Regions from separate parts of the Marinobacter fonticola genome, predicted to be linked through region 1. Evidence: riboswitches for the same ligand, from Rfam matches in the RefSeq annotation. Region 1 holds a riboswitch; each other region holds the start of a gene.

Region 1 (4,851 bases):
TCAATGAGCCGTCTTCCGGATCGGTGGCTGTGGCGCCGGGATCGGTAAAGCTGTTGCCCAGTTCAACTTCCAGCGGGTTGTCGCCCTGTAGGGTCAGAGAAGGAGAGCCATCGCTACCGCCGGAACCGTTACGGGTATGACGATTGAAAAAGTCCCAGATAATGTCCGGATAGCTGGGGCCGGCACGAACGGCCCAGGCGCCCTCGCTACCATCCTCGCCGCCGACCCAGTAGTGGCCGTGGTTGGTGTCGGTGCTGTTGGCGGTGTTGAGTGGGCCGTCGTAGAACACGGTCTCGACGATGGACCGGCCGTTGCCGGTGCCATAGCGGGTATGCATGCAGCTGTAGTTATTCTGGTAGTACGGGCTGCACGCGGCCTGGCTTTGCTGGGCTTCCGCCGGTGAGTCGTGAGCGGCGTCGCCGAAGACCCGCAGATGGGCATCGCGGATGTTACGGCCGGCGGGCTGCACGACGGTACAGTCGTTATTGTTCTGCAACACCATCATCGGAATGGGGTAGGTGTCGTCCAGTTCCGCTTCCATATCGTTGGCCACCTGACTCACGCTGTGGAAGGTGGCGTTGCCCGGGCATTGCCCGGACAGCGATACCGAAGCGGCGTCTTCACCGTAGGGCAAGCCCGAGGCGGAGGCAGCAGCGGCCCAGTACTCGTTATGAGCAACGGCGGCGACGACGGTCATAGCGCCACCGGAGGACAGGCCGGTGATGTAGCGGCGGTTCGGGTCCACGCTGTACTCGGACTCGACGGTCTGGGCAACGCGCACCAGATCTTCCGGCTCACCGGAGCCTTCATGCTGATGCTGGTCGAACCAGAAACCCCAGCAATTCTGGTTGCGTAGTCCGTCGTAGCTGGTAATGAAGGGCGTCACCAGGATGAAGCCATACTGATCGGCAGCGGCTTGCAGGCCCCATTCGTTTAGCGTGTTGGCCTGGGTCTGACTACAGCCGTGCAGGGCCATCACCATGGGGGCTGGCGTGGTGAGGTTGTCTGGAATATAGACCTGATATTGGCGGTCCCGGGATGCGGCATGAGTGCCTGCCGGAAGCGTGTCGGACGTCACGGTGCCCGCCTGAACGGGCGTTACGGCGGTGACAAGGGAAATGGCGGCCGTCGCGGCGACCGCGAGTAAACCTCGGATCGTCATAGCATTCTCCTTCCTGTCTTGTTTTTGTAGGAATGGGGCCCGGGGCAAAACCCGCGGCAGGAAGGCTTATGCTTATGTTGTGCCAAGTATAAAAAGGTAATTAATACAGCTATTTAGAAATTTCACTGGGAGGCGGGTCAAAAAGTATCCGGAAATCCGGACAGCGCTGCCGCGCCGGTTTGCGGCTCAAGGGCTGGTTTGGCGTGAGATTTGGCGGGGATTGAGAGTGTCCGGTGTTTTAGACAGTGTATTGTATTCCGGACACATGAGCGTCAGGCGGTGAACGTGTGTAGACGAAAACTAAAGAGCCTTTGCTCAAAGCTATCGGCGATTCCTGCGCCCAGGGCCGAGTCCCCAAGGCTTGCAGAATCGCCAATAGACTTATTTTTAATAATAGACTTAACGAGACGGTCCGTAACGACTTGGTCGTACAAGGCCGACCGCGATGCTCACCGCAGCCGACGCCACGAGTGCCCCCACAAACGGCGCCAGTGTCGGCACCCCACCGGGGAAGCTGGCCACCTGTAGTCCCATTACGAAGCTACCCGTTTCGACCCAGCCCGGCAGCACCGCGCCCATCAGGCCGGCAGCAGCGCCGCAGATCGCGGCTTCGCGGGACATTCGCGTCCAAAGGCCCATCAATACGGGAATCACCGCCGTTGCACAAAGCAGGTCGGCGACCAGGAACAGCCGGAGTACCGAATAACCCTGTAATGCGATAACCACGACCGGCACCATCAGGCCCACGGTAATCCAGCGCGCCGCACTCAGGGAAAGCCCGGCCTTTTCCGTCACCGCTAACGACGCGAGGCCGTTCTGCAGCGTGTCGACGGACGAAGCCACCAACGTCAGCGCGAGGACGAGAGCGACCAGTGCCAGCCAATCCGGCGCTTGGCTGAGCAGTGCGAAGAAGGGGATCGGCGGCGAGCCAAGATCGGTACCGCTCATGGCGGCGGTAATGCCCAGGCCGCCGACAAGGGCTACCACCGCAATGGTGATTACGCCGCCGAGTACGGCGCCCTGGCCCAGGGCGGTGCCATCCCGGGCAGCCCAGACCCGTTGCCAGTAACCCTGGTGAAACAAGTTGGCGGCGGTGACGGCGAGAACCAGCGTCAGCGCGACGGCCAGCGCGCTGCCCACCGGAATCGAGGGCATTGGCGAACGTTCCACCTGACTGGGCAGTCCCGGTAAGGCGACGGCGCCGACGACGAGAATGAGCGCAACCAATAGCAAGGCTTGCCAGCGGTCAGTTACCAGGCTGGCCCGTAGCCCGCCCCAGGCGGTATAGACCAGCGTGGCAACAGCGACGCCAAGAACCGCCACGTTGCCGTCGAGATCGGTTAGCAGACCGGTGATGGCACCCACCGCCGTAAGTTCCGCGGTCAGAAAGCAGAGCATATAAAGCACGGAAATCAGCGATACCCAGCGCCGCATCCCGGTGCCATAGCAGGTTTGGGCAAACTCCCCGATGCTGCGGCCCTCGGGGAGATGACGGCGTATCGCCGGGCCGCAGAAGGCAAACACGATGAATGGCAGGGCGGCACCGAGCGCGTAACCCGCCAAGCCGATGGGCCCGACCATGGCGCCGACTTCAGGCGGTGCGAACAGGATCCAGCCGCCCATGCCGGATGCAAGAAAGGAGAGTCCCAGGGCCCGGGCACCCTGGGAGTTACGGGCGGTGACATAGTCGTCGAGGCCGCCGTCGGCCACGCGGGCGCGCACGCCCAGCCAGGTAAATACAAGCAATGCAGCCGCCACGGCCGCTACGGTATAGAACATGTCGCGCTTCCTCCGCCGGTGCTAACCGGATCAGGTTCCAGGGTTTCATCGAGTGACTGTAAAAACAGCGGCGCTCGATACCTTCTCAGTCCGATTTACGGACTCCCCTGGCGACGAATTGATGGAATTGGTGATTAGATCAGGACGGTCCATACTGACACAGATCCGGCTTTGTCGCGACTGATGTCCATTCGCGTATGATCGGTCTGATTGACGATGGCGTATCCGAAGCGGATGAACGACGGACTTTGCGGACAACGAATGACGTAGCGGATAAAAGGACATTCAGGCAGGGAGACTCAAACCATGATTTCATTCAGACAACGCGTGACCGCCGCCGCGCTGCTTATGCTCGGAAGCACACTCGCGATGGCCGCGGAAAACGTGCGTGTGACGCCACTGGGAAGCCAGGATGGCGAGTTCTGCGCGATGGACCGGGCCTTGGTCTTCGAGGACCCGAACGGCACCCGCATCCTCTACGATGCCGGTCGAACCGTGGCCGGGCCGGACGATCCGCGGTTGGGAGACATCGACATCGTTCTGGTCAGCCATGTTCACGGTGACCATATCGGCGATCGCCATATTGCCAAACCCAATGCCGGGACTTGCGCCAAACCGGAGGCTTCGGTAACGGCAACGCCATTGTCGAGCAGCGTGAAAATTGCCATGGCCAAGGATGCCAAAATCGTCACGGGCAGCGAGATGCCCAGCTTCTTCGCGGGCAAGCTCAGAGCCGCCGACGGCAACCCGGAGAATTCCGTACTGGCCCGGTTTGGGGCGATGGTGAATGTCGGCGGGGTGGGGATCACGACAGTCCCGGCGGTGCATAGCAATGGCCTGGCGCCGGACTATATCGGCGGCGAGCTGGGCGACAATATGAAAACCGCCGGGATCACCGCGTATGTCGGGCCACCGACCGGCTACGTCCTCAAGTTCAGCAACGGGCTGGTGGTCTATCTCTCGGGCGATACCGGTATTACCGCCGAGCAGGACGTGGTGGTGCGGCGCCACTATGGCGCCAAACTGGCGGTGATGAATATCGGCGATACATACACCACAGGGCCCACAGAGGCGGCCTACGTCATCAACGACCTGGTCCAGCCCACCAGTGTGATTGCTTCCCATGCCAACGAGCCGGCCACCGAGGGCGGCAAGGTGCGCGAAGGAACCCGTACGGCGTCGTTTATCGAAGCCACCGAGGTGCCGGTGCATGTGCCGCTGAGCGGACGAACGCTATCGTTCAACGCCTCGGGGAAGTGCGTTGAAGGATGCTGACACCGCTGGCATTGTCTCGGACCAAAGCGTGGGCCCCGGATAATAAAAAAGCCGGGACAGCCCTGATCCCGGCTTTAGAGCCATTTGTGGAAAGACGGGCCGATTTAGCGCCGCTGTTCGGCCAGCGCAATCGTGTCCGGCACCGGCGTTCTCCTGGAAAACGCTAGCGCCGAATCGTCGACGCTGCCGTAGCGCAGATTCATCAGGTCCAGCAGGTAGTTTTGGTAGAGCTTCCAGGGCTTGCGGTCGCCCTGCTTGGGCAGGCGGTCCAGGGCCCGCAGCACGTATCCGGAGTTGAGGTCGATAAACGGCTCCACCTCGACGTCGTCGCCTACGTGTGGCGTGCAGGCATCGTAACCCTGGCGGTCCATGTGGTTGAGAATGCGGCACACGTACTCGCTGGTAAGATCCGCCTTTAGCGTCCAGGAGGCGTTGGTGTAGCCCACCACCAGCGCCAGGTTGGGCACGTTGCTGAGCATCATGCCCTTGTAGCTCATGGTGTCGCCGAGTGCGACTTCCTGGTTGTCCACCGTGACTTCGGCGCCGCCCAATGCAACCAGGTTGAGGCCGGTGGCGGAAACGACGATGTCTGCCTCCAGCTCCTCGCCGGATTTCAGTCGGAGGCCTTTTTCGGT
Region 2 (4,851 bases), 1.4 Mb from region 1:
CCCAGGGCGAAAGGTCCGTCAGATCCTTTCCCCGCCATTGAATGCGGCCGGATTCGGGCGTCAGAAATCCAGCCAAAAGGCTGAGCAGGGTCGTCTTGCCACAGCCGCTGGGACCGGTGACGGCCAGACATGTGCCGAGCGCGACCTGAACGTTGAACTCAAAGCTCTGCCGAGCCTCGGGATAGCCAAACCGCAATTGGCTGACATCAAGCATGGGTATTTGATCTCCTGGCTGCCGGCGTCGTTCCGGTCGCCCGAATCGTTGCGTTTTGGCCGAGCCGGTGCAAGACAAAGAATAGGCCGAATAGCAGTATGAGCATCAATAATGCCGTTCCTGCGGCGGCGTCCAGTTGATAGCTCGAGAGCTGCTGGTAGAGGAGCAGCGGCAGGGTCGGCGAGCCGGGGCTGCCGAACAGCGCAATGACGCTGAAGTCGCCCAGGGAAAGACCGGCGGCATAAGCGAAGCCCAGCAGCAGGGGGCGTTTGAGCAAAGGTAATATGAGCTGGCGAAACCGATACCAGCCCCGGATGTTGAACTGGTCCGCCAAACGCAGGGAAAACGGGTCAAGGCTGGTAAAAGGGCCGCGTAAAACCTGGAGCACAAAGGGCAGTGCCATCAAGGCATTGATTAGCGTCACTAGCGCCAGCCCCTGGGATACGTTGCCCAGCTGAGGACGTAGCAGGATAAACAGGCCGGTGCCCAGTACCAGTGCGGGTACGACAAGCGTCAGGTGTCCCCCCGCTTCCGTCAGTCCGGCCTGTGCGTTGCGGTGCGCGTCGCGGTCGCCCTGGCTCGCGGCGAGGATGGCGAGGCCGAAAGAGACACTCAGACCGGCCGCGATCACGGCGACCATCAGACTGCGGACCAGGCTGGACCAGAGGCGCAAACTATCCAGTTCGGCATACAATCCGGGCAGGCCGCGGACGGTAATCGCGGTAAGAGGCAGTATCAGGAATGCCAGGAAAAGCGACAGTAGCAGACGATCCCGCATCCTGGCCTTTTGGGTATCGCGACGTGGCGAGCCGGCGATGTCGATACCGCCAGGAAGCAGATCGCGCGACGTGCGTTGCCGTGTGGCCAGCAGCCAGAGCGTGCCACAAATCAATAGCTGGACGACGGCCAAAATCGCCGCCTGGCTGAAGTCGAATTCGTAACGCAACGCTTGATAGATAGCCACCTCGACCGTGGTCGATTTCGGCCCGCCCCCCAGGGTCATGACAACGGCGAAACTGGTAAAGCACAGGGTAAAGATGAACGCCGCCAAACCCGGCAGTAGTCGGCGTAGGGAAGGCCATTCGAGTGTTTTCCAAATGGGGCCGCTGTCCAGACCGAGCTGTGCCGCGATACGCCATTGGTTGGTAGGAATGCGCTCGAGGCTCAGAAGCATGATGCGGGCGGCCAGCGGGGCATTAAAAAAGACATGCGCCAGGAGAATGCCCTGGAGGCCATAGAGATTCCAGTTAAACGGCAGGGCCATTGCGCCCAACAAGCCGTTGAGCCAGCCAGAGCGGCCGTAGACTGCAACAAGACCAAAAACCGCAACAATCGTGGGCAGGACCAGGCTCAGCTCTGTAAGCCGCAACAGCAGTCCGCGACCCAAAAAGTGGGCCTGTCGGTGCAGGGCGCGCGCGACCGGTAAGGCCACAACTAGGCTCAATGCGGTGGAGAGCGTGGCCTGGTATAGACTGAACCAGATGACTTGCCGCAGGTAGGCACTTTGCCAAAGTTCGGGAATGGCTTGCCATCGCCATTCCCGGAGTAGCCCACAAAAGCCGGCCAACACCACTGCAAGTAATATCAGGGCGACAATCCGCCCGGGCCAGAAGCGCCAACCCGGATGTGCGAGCGGGGGCGTATTTTTCAGCGTGCTGTCGCGTTGAGCCACTCGTCAATCCACTGCTTGCGCCCTTCGGCCACTGCATCCGGTTCAAAGTACAGCGTTTGGGGCGGGTCGATCAGTCGTTCGAAAACGTCTGGCAGTTGTTCGCCCAAATCGGTGGCGGGGTACATCACATTTTTCAGCGGAATCGCTGCTTGGAAGGCCGGTGTCAGCATGAATTCGAGAAATTGCCTGGCCAGCTCCGGATGCTCGCTGGTGCGCACCCGCGCAGCGAGTTCCACCTGCAGGTAATGCCCTTCGTCGAAGGCGACCGCCTGGTAGCGCTCGGTATTGTCGACGGCCATGTGGTAAGCCGGTGACGTGCTGTACGAGAGCACCATCGGCGCTTCGCCATTCATAAACAGGGAAAAGTACGCTTCGCTCCAACCTTTAGTGATGGTCAGGATGTTGTCCTGGAGTGCCTGCCATTTTTGCGGCGCCTGTTCGCCATAGACATGGCGCATCCATAACAGAAACCCAAGGCCCGGCGTGCTGGTGCGCGGATCTTGCAGGATAATTTTCAGATCGTCTGGCGCGTTGATGAGCGCCTCAAGGCTGGACGGCGGCTCGGCGAGCTGCTCGGTATCGTACACGAAAGCGAAGTACCCCCAGTCGTAGGGGACGAAAATGTCGTCTTTCCAAGTGATCGGCAAGGCCAGTGGCGACGTATCGATACCGTGCGCTGTGAGCAGGCCGGTCTTACGGGCGTCGGCCATGATGCTGGCATCCAGACCCAGTACCAAATCGGCCTGGGTGGATTCGCCCTCGAGTCTGAGCCGGTGCAGGATGGCGACGCTACTGTCGAGTGCGACAAAGTTCAGGGTGCAGTCACACTGGTTTTGGAATGCTTCTTTTATAGCCGGGCCGGGACCCCATTCGGACACGAATGACGGGTAAGTGTAGATGGTCAGCGTGGGCGCCGCCCAGACATTGGCTCCGACGACCGTCAGAAAAAGAAAAACGAGAGATCTCGCCACGATGGATACCACCCGCAATGTATAGGAACTATGTTTATAGGGACGATGTTGTACAGCAACAACGTTTTATCGGAGCGTTATAGAGACAGCGGGGCGGGAGACCAAGGGATGGCCTTGAGTTTCTCAATCCCTGCGCTGGCATGATCCGGGTCAGGTTCCGCGGGTCTGATCTCAGCCTGCGCTTGTACGCAGACACCCCGTTGAGGACAGGGGGAGTCTACCAGAGTGGGCTTTGTTCTGCAGGCGTCTAATCTTCCTGGGGTGCTTGATTCTTTGAGGTTGTTCTCTTAGGCTGCGCACCTTTAGAGCTATAAATAAATGTGCCGTGGCGACTCGTGGCGGTTTGCGACCCGATTAGCTGGGTGATTGCTCGGCGTATGCAATGTTTCGAGCACATACGGCTGCAAAACTGTTGCCGGCCAGCAAAAGCGGTCAGGCGTCTGACAGATAGGCCATGTACCCTGCAGATCGACGCACGCACTTTGATCTTTCGAGCTCAAATAAATAGACTTAAATAGTTGTAATCTCGCGCCCTTACTACCTTACTAGAAGGGCAGCTAATCCGTTCGAGGAGACTTGATGTGAGCGAAGGTCTAAAAGACGAGTACTCCACCGATTATCAGGCGGGGCAGGACAACGTGACGCCCCTCGGGCTTGACCTGCACAAGTCGGTATTTTTTATCACTGCATTTCTAATCATTGTTTTTGTTGTTGGCACTCTTCTCTTTCCCGAGGTGTCCACAGGCTTGCTTACCGGAGCGAAAAACGGCGCTATTGCGCATTTTGACTGGCTGTTCCTGATCAGCGGCAATATCTTCGTTATCTTCTGTCTGGCACTGATCGTGATGCCGGTCGGTAAAATCCGGATCGGGGGCATGGACGCCAAGCCGGAATTCTCAACACTCTCTTGGTTTGCCATGCTGTTTGCAGCCGGTATGGGTATTGGCCTGATGTTCTGGGGCGTTGCGGAACCTGTTGCCTATTACACCGACTGGTATGGTACGCCGCTGGGCGTGGAGCCCAATACCCCCCAAGGGGCGGAGTTGGCGCTGGGTGCAACGATGTACCATTGGGGCCTGCATCCTTGGGCAATCTACGCGATTGTCGCGCTATCCCTGTCGTTCTTCGCCTTTAATAAGGGCATGCCTTTGACGTTGCGCTCCGCGTTTTTCCCGATCTTCGGTGATCGCGTATGGGGCTGGATCGGCGATGTGATCGACATTCTTGCCGTCCTGGCGACCATCTTCGGCCTCGCGACTTCACTGGGGCTGGGTGCGCAGCAGGCGGCCGCAGGCCTGAATTACCTGTTTGATATTGATGGCGGCATCGGTACTCAGATTGCGATTATCGTCGGCGTTACCTGTGTCGCTCTCGTGTCTGTCGTACGCGGCCTGGAAGGGGGTGTCCGGGTTCTGAGTAACATCAATATGACCCTTGCGGCCATCCTGCTGCTGTTTGTCATTCTGGCCGGTTCGACCTTGGGCGTATTCCAGGCAATGTGGACGACAACCTCGTCCTACGTCACGAACATCATCCCGCTGAGCAACCCGTTTGGTCGCGAAGACGAAACCTGGTTCCACGGCTGGACCGTGTTCTACTGGGCTTGGTGGATTTCCTGGTCACCGTTCGTCGGCATGTTTATCGCTCGAGTCTCCAAGGGGCGCACGGTACGCGAGTTCATCACCGCCGTTCTGGTTATCCCGACAGTGATCACCATCGTTTGGATGAGTGCTTTTGGTGGTTCTGCGCTTGAGCAGATCCAGGCGGGCGTAGGGCCACTGGCTAGCGAAGGGCTGACGGATGTCTCCCTGGCCATGTTCCAGATGTTCGAAAACATTCCGCTGACTGCCGTAGTGTCTTTCATCGGCATCGTGCTGGTGCTGGTGTTCTTCGTGACCTCATCCGACTCAGGTTCGTTGGTTATCGATAGCATTACGGCCGGCGGCAAGCTGGATGCGCCGACGCAACAGCGTGTGTTCTGGGCGGTAATGGAA
Region 3 (4,851 bases), 770 kb from region 1:
TTCCGTTCTGGTTGGTCTGCAGCGCGGAGGTCTGGCCAACGCCGTTCAGTCGCGTGTTGCCGTAGCTTGCGCTCAGGTCCAGGGTGGGTAGGTGGCCGGACTTGGCCGCGTCGAGCAAAGAGCGGTTTGCGTCCAACTGATAGGCGGCTGACTGGATACGCCAGTTTTGCTCCAAGGCGATGTTTTCCCAGGCGGTGGGATCCATCGGCTGGGGGCGGGAAAGCGGAAAGTCCTGCTCCAGGTTCTGCAGGTCGTCCGCGTTCTCGCCGATCAAGCGGCTCAGTTGTTCACGGGCGATGTCCAGATCGCTCTCCGCGGAGATGCGCTCGCTCTTGGTGGCATCGTAACTGGCGCGCGCTTCGTAGACTTCGGTAATCGCGATCAGACCGACCTCGAAGCGCTCCTGCGCCTGGTCGTATTGGCGCTCGAAGGCTGCCTCGGCAGCGCGGACGGTGGTGAGGCTATCCTCGGCGCGCAGAACGTTGAAGTAGGCTGTGGCAATGTCGAGGATCAGCTGTTGCTGGGCCAGGCTGTATTCCGCACGGGAGCTATCGCTCCGGAACTGGCTGGCGTCGAAATTGAACCAGGCTTCGGGACGGAACAGCGGTTGGGCCAGTTCCAGTCCATAGCTGTACGTTTTGTAAGAATCTTCCCGGCGAGGGCCATCGGCATCCGTGTGGCGCGCATCGCCGAAGGCGCTGAGTTGGGGCAGAAGCTGGCTACGTACCACGTTGATATTGGCCTGCTGGGCTTCGTAGGAAGCTCGGGCTGCGGCAATGCCGGAGTCGTAGGCCAGCGCTTTTTCATAGGCCCCGATCAGGTCGATGGCCAAAGTCGGCTGGGCAACCAGTAAGCCGATCAGACCGGAAAGCACCGTTCTTTTCATGGATTCTCCTGCCTGCGCATAGATATAGCCTCATCCCGAGGCACTTGGGAGCGGTGGACATTATGGACAATAATCCATTTGATCTCTACACTTGCGAAAGTCACCTATATCAAGCGTGGAACGCCGCCTATTGTTCGCGGCCCCAGACCTTGCAGGTGACGACGTATGACGCGTCTTGACGGGGTGCTGGCGTTAGCTGGCTGAGATTGCCCAAAGGCAAAACCCGCGAACCTGATCCGGTTAGTACCGGCGTAGGGATTTGAGACTGACCTTTCTGACCGGTTGTGGTGGTGTTCCCACCCGCCCTTCAGCACTCTGCTGAAGCCTCGTCAAACGCGCCCCCGTCCGTTATGGACTCAGTATTCGTCGATACCCTGGTGTTAGCCGAATCCATGGCTGATCCCAAGGAATCGATTCATAAAAGAGGGACGCTTTGATGACGACCGAAACCATTTCTTTTCTCAAGGACGCTGCCAAGGTCGATCAGGCCGCGGTTCAGCCCTTACCCCGTTCCCGCAAGATCTACGTCAGTGGCAGTCGCCCGGATTTGCGGGTGCCCATGCGCGAGATCAGTCTCAGTGACAGTAATACCGAGCAGGGGCCGCAGCCTAACGAGCCCCTGGTGGTCTACGATACGTCCGGTCCGTACACGGACCCGCAGGCGCAGATCGATTTGCGCCAGGGCCTGAAGCCGGTGCGCCATCAGTGGATCGCCGAGCGCGAGGATACCGAGACGCTGGCGGACTACACCTCTGAATTCACCCGCCGGCGCATGCGGGATCCCGGTCTGGACACGCTCCGATTCGACGACCGCCGTAAGCCATTGCGCGCCCGGGGTGACCGTAACGTGAGTCAGATGCACTATGCCCGGCAAGGCATCATCACGCCGGAAATGGAGTACGTGGCCATCCGGGAAAACCTGAAGTTGCAAGAAGCGCGGGACAAAGGCTGGGTGGACGCGCAGCATCCGGGGCAGTCCCATGGGGCTGCAATTCCCCGGGAGATTACCCCTGAATTCGTGCGTGAAGAAGTCGCCCGTGGACGGGCCATCATTCCCGCCAATATCAATCATCCGGAAGTCGAGCCGATGATCATTGGCCGCAACTTCCTGGTAAAAATCAACGGCAACATCGGTAACTCGGCGGTGAGCTCGTCGATTGAAGAAGAAGTGGAAAAGCTGACCTGGGGCATCCGCTGGGGTTCGGACACCGTCATGGACTTGTCCACCGGCAAGAATATCCATGAAACCCGCGAATGGATCATCCGCAACTCGCCGGTACCCATCGGTACCGTGCCGATCTACCAGGCACTGGAAAAGGTCAATGGTGTCGCCGAAGATCTGACCTGGGAAATCTTCCGCGATACGCTAATCGAGCAGGCGGAACAGGGCGTGGACTACTTCACGATCCACGCTGGCGTGCGGTTGCATCACGTACCGCTGACGGCGAGGCGGGTGACCGGCATCGTGTCCCGCGGGGGGTCGATCATGGCCAAATGGTGCCTGGCGCATCATGAGGAAAGCTTCCTGTACACCCACTTCGAAGACATCTGCGAGATTATGAAGGCCTACGATGTGTCTTTCAGTCTCGGGGATGGTTTGCGTCCGGGATGTATCGCCGATGCCAATGACGAAGCCCAGTTCGGTGAACTCGAAACCCTGGGCGAGCTGACCCAGATCGCTTGGAAGCACGACGTGCAGGTGATGATCGAAGGGCCCGGTCACGTGCCTATGCACCTGGTCAAGGAGAACATGGATAAGCAGCTCGACTGCTGCGACGAGGCCCCGTTCTACACGCTGGGCCCGTTGGTGACCGACATTGCGCCGGGTTACGATCACATCACCTCGGGTATCGGGGCGGCGATGATCGGCTGGTATGGTTGCGCCATGCTGTGTTATGTCACGCCCAAGGAGCATCTGGGGCTGCCTAACAAAGATGACGTTAAGACCGGTATCATCACGTACAAGATTGCGGCTCACGCGGCGGATCTGGCCAAGGGGCATCCCGGTGCGCAGCTCAGAGACGACGCCCTGTCACGGGCACGGTTCGAGTTTCGCTGGGAGGATCAGTTCAATATCGGGCTCGATCCGGACACTGCGCGTGCCTACCACGATGAGACCTTGCCCAAGGACTCGGCCAAGGTGGCGCATTTCTGCTCGATGTGCGGTCCCAAGTTCTGTTCCATGAAGATTACTCAGGAAGTCCGGGAATATGCCAAGGCGAACGGCATGGAAACCCGCGACGCGCTGGATCAGGGTATGCGGGAGAAATCGCAGGAATTTACCCGCGCAGGTGCCCGGATTTACGACAAAATCTAGCTGTAAAAACGATTAGGCACTGGCCTGTCGTCAGGCGGGGGACTTGAAATAGGCGTCCTCCGCCTTCTATTGTTCTGCTTCACTCGATGAACGCAGGACGGCTCATGTCTGAGAAATCGCCAGCCCCATTCCAGTTTTCCGAAAAGGACGTCAGGATTGAGAATCGGGAGACCCTGTTCAAGGGTTTTTTCCAGATGGATCGTCTGCGTCTGAGCCACATCCGGTTTGCCGGTGGCTATACCGAGGTTTTTGACCGTGAGCTTTTTGTCCGCGGCGACGCAACCTGTGTGTTGCCCTACGACCCGCAGCGGGATGAAGTGGTCCTGCTGGAACAGTTCCGGCCCGGCGCGCTATGGCGGGATCAGTCTCCTTGGTTATTGGAATTGGTTGCCGGTATGAACGAGCCTGGAGAAACCCCGGAGGATGTCGCGCATCGGGAGGCCGAAGAGGAGGCCGGGCTTGAGTTCAGGCAACTGGAAAAAATCTGCAGTTATCTGGTTTCACCGGGCGGCACCACGGAAATGGTGTCGCTGTATTGTGGGCATGTCAGCACCGAAGGTGCCGGCGGCCTATATGGCATAGAGGCCGAGCATGAAGATATTCGCGCGCATGTAATGGCGGCCGACGAGGCTTTGCGTATGATAGCGGATGGACGGATCAACAACGCCGCCGCCATCATCGCCTTACAATGGCTGACCATACAGCGTTCGCGTCTGCGAGAAGAGTGGGTTTAATGCAGAAGAAGTCAGAAGTCGTTCCTGTTTTGCGAAAGAAAGCCTACGTGCCTGACCTTCAGCGCTTCGGCGCCTTGTGCGAGGCGAATTATGGCCGTATTCGGCGTTTGCGCCTGTTGGCGGAGGGGCGCATGGATGTGGCCGAGTTCGAGCTGCAGGATGGCGATGCCTATTTTGGCCGGGTGCGTATCGAGCAGCTCCAGCAGTCTCGGTTTACCGAGACGCTGCTGTTGGAGCAGGTGCATAACGCGGGACGCTGGCTCAACAATCCCCATCTGACGGTGCGTGTATACCATGATGCCGGTCTGGCCGAAGTGATCAGTTGCTACCGCAATCGCCGCATCGAGGCCATCAATGACTACCCCAATCGGTTCATGCACCATCCGGACGAGAAAACCCAGGTGAATGCTTTTCTGGCGGACTGGCTGAGCTTCTGCCTGCGCTTCGGTCACGTTCCGGCGGACCGGATTGCCTGGCCGGTCGCGGAATAGCGCGATCACGCTCGAGTTGTTGGCCGCTTTCCGGCAGATGCGTCGTTGAATGTGACAGTGCTCCAGGAAAATCGGCCCGCAATTCGCTAGAATTCAACCTGTGTTAAGGGACACCAGGAGTCTGCTGCCAAACCTTGATGCCTATCGATAGTCGGGGCTTGTGCGGCGTCTCCTCGCATTCAACCGTTTTTTGGATATCACTCATCCTGGAGTCGCGGCTCGCTCATGTCTTCCCGTGTTTCGCCTGAAATAAATGCCAGCCGGACGTCGACACCGACGCTCCGCATTCTGCAGCTGACCGATCCGCACCTGATGGCGGATCCCGACGGCGAGCTGTTAGGCATGAATACCCGGGACAGCCTTGACGCGGTCATGGCTCTGGCGAGCAAGGAACCTCATGCGCCGGATCTGGTGATAGCCAGT

What was found. A riboswitch is a leader RNA that binds a small molecule or an ion and turns the genes downstream of it on or off. The one in region 1 is predicted to bind thiamine pyrophosphate.
Region 2: another riboswitch for thiamine pyrophosphate. It lies ahead of thiB (thiamine ABC transporter substrate binding subunit); the one in region 1 lies ahead of FXO11_RS00615 (SLC5/6 family protein).
Region 3: another riboswitch for thiamine pyrophosphate. It lies ahead of thiC (phosphomethylpyrimidine synthase ThiC); the one in region 1 lies ahead of FXO11_RS00615 (SLC5/6 family protein).

Annotation. Positions count from the first base shown of each region.
Region 1 covers NZ_CP043042.1:133,696-138,546, forward strand. The annotation lists gene FXO11_RS00610 (extracellular catalytic domain type 1 short-chain-length polyhydroxyalkanoate depolymerase) at 1-1,162, opposite strand, end outside; gene FXO11_RS00615 (SLC5/6 family protein) at 1,562-2,941, opposite strand; TPP riboswitch at 2,931-3,060, opposite strand; gene FXO11_RS00620 (MBL fold metallo-hydrolase) at 3,248-4,216, shown strand; gene FXO11_RS00625 (flavin-containing monooxygenase) at 4,321-4,851, opposite strand, start outside.
Region 2 covers NZ_CP043042.1:1,518,803-1,523,653, forward strand. The annotation lists gene FXO11_RS06780 (ATP-binding cassette domain-containing protein) at 1-214, opposite strand, end outside; gene thiP (thiamine/thiamine pyrophosphate ABC transporter permease) at 207-1,886, opposite strand; gene thiB (thiamine ABC transporter substrate binding subunit) at 1,862-2,857, opposite strand; TPP riboswitch at 2,968-3,067, opposite strand; gene FXO11_RS06795 (BCCT family transporter) at 3,439-4,851, shown strand, end outside.
Region 3 covers NZ_CP043042.1:903,088-907,938, forward strand. The annotation lists gene FXO11_RS04015 (TolC family outer membrane protein) at 1-886, opposite strand, end outside; TPP riboswitch at 1,056-1,162, shown strand; gene thiC (phosphomethylpyrimidine synthase ThiC) at 1,323-3,203, shown strand; gene FXO11_RS04025 (NUDIX domain-containing protein) at 3,308-3,937, shown strand; gene FXO11_RS04030 (DUF1249 domain-containing protein) at 3,937-4,428, shown strand; gene cpdA (3',5'-cyclic-AMP phosphodiesterase) at 4,654-4,851, shown strand, end outside.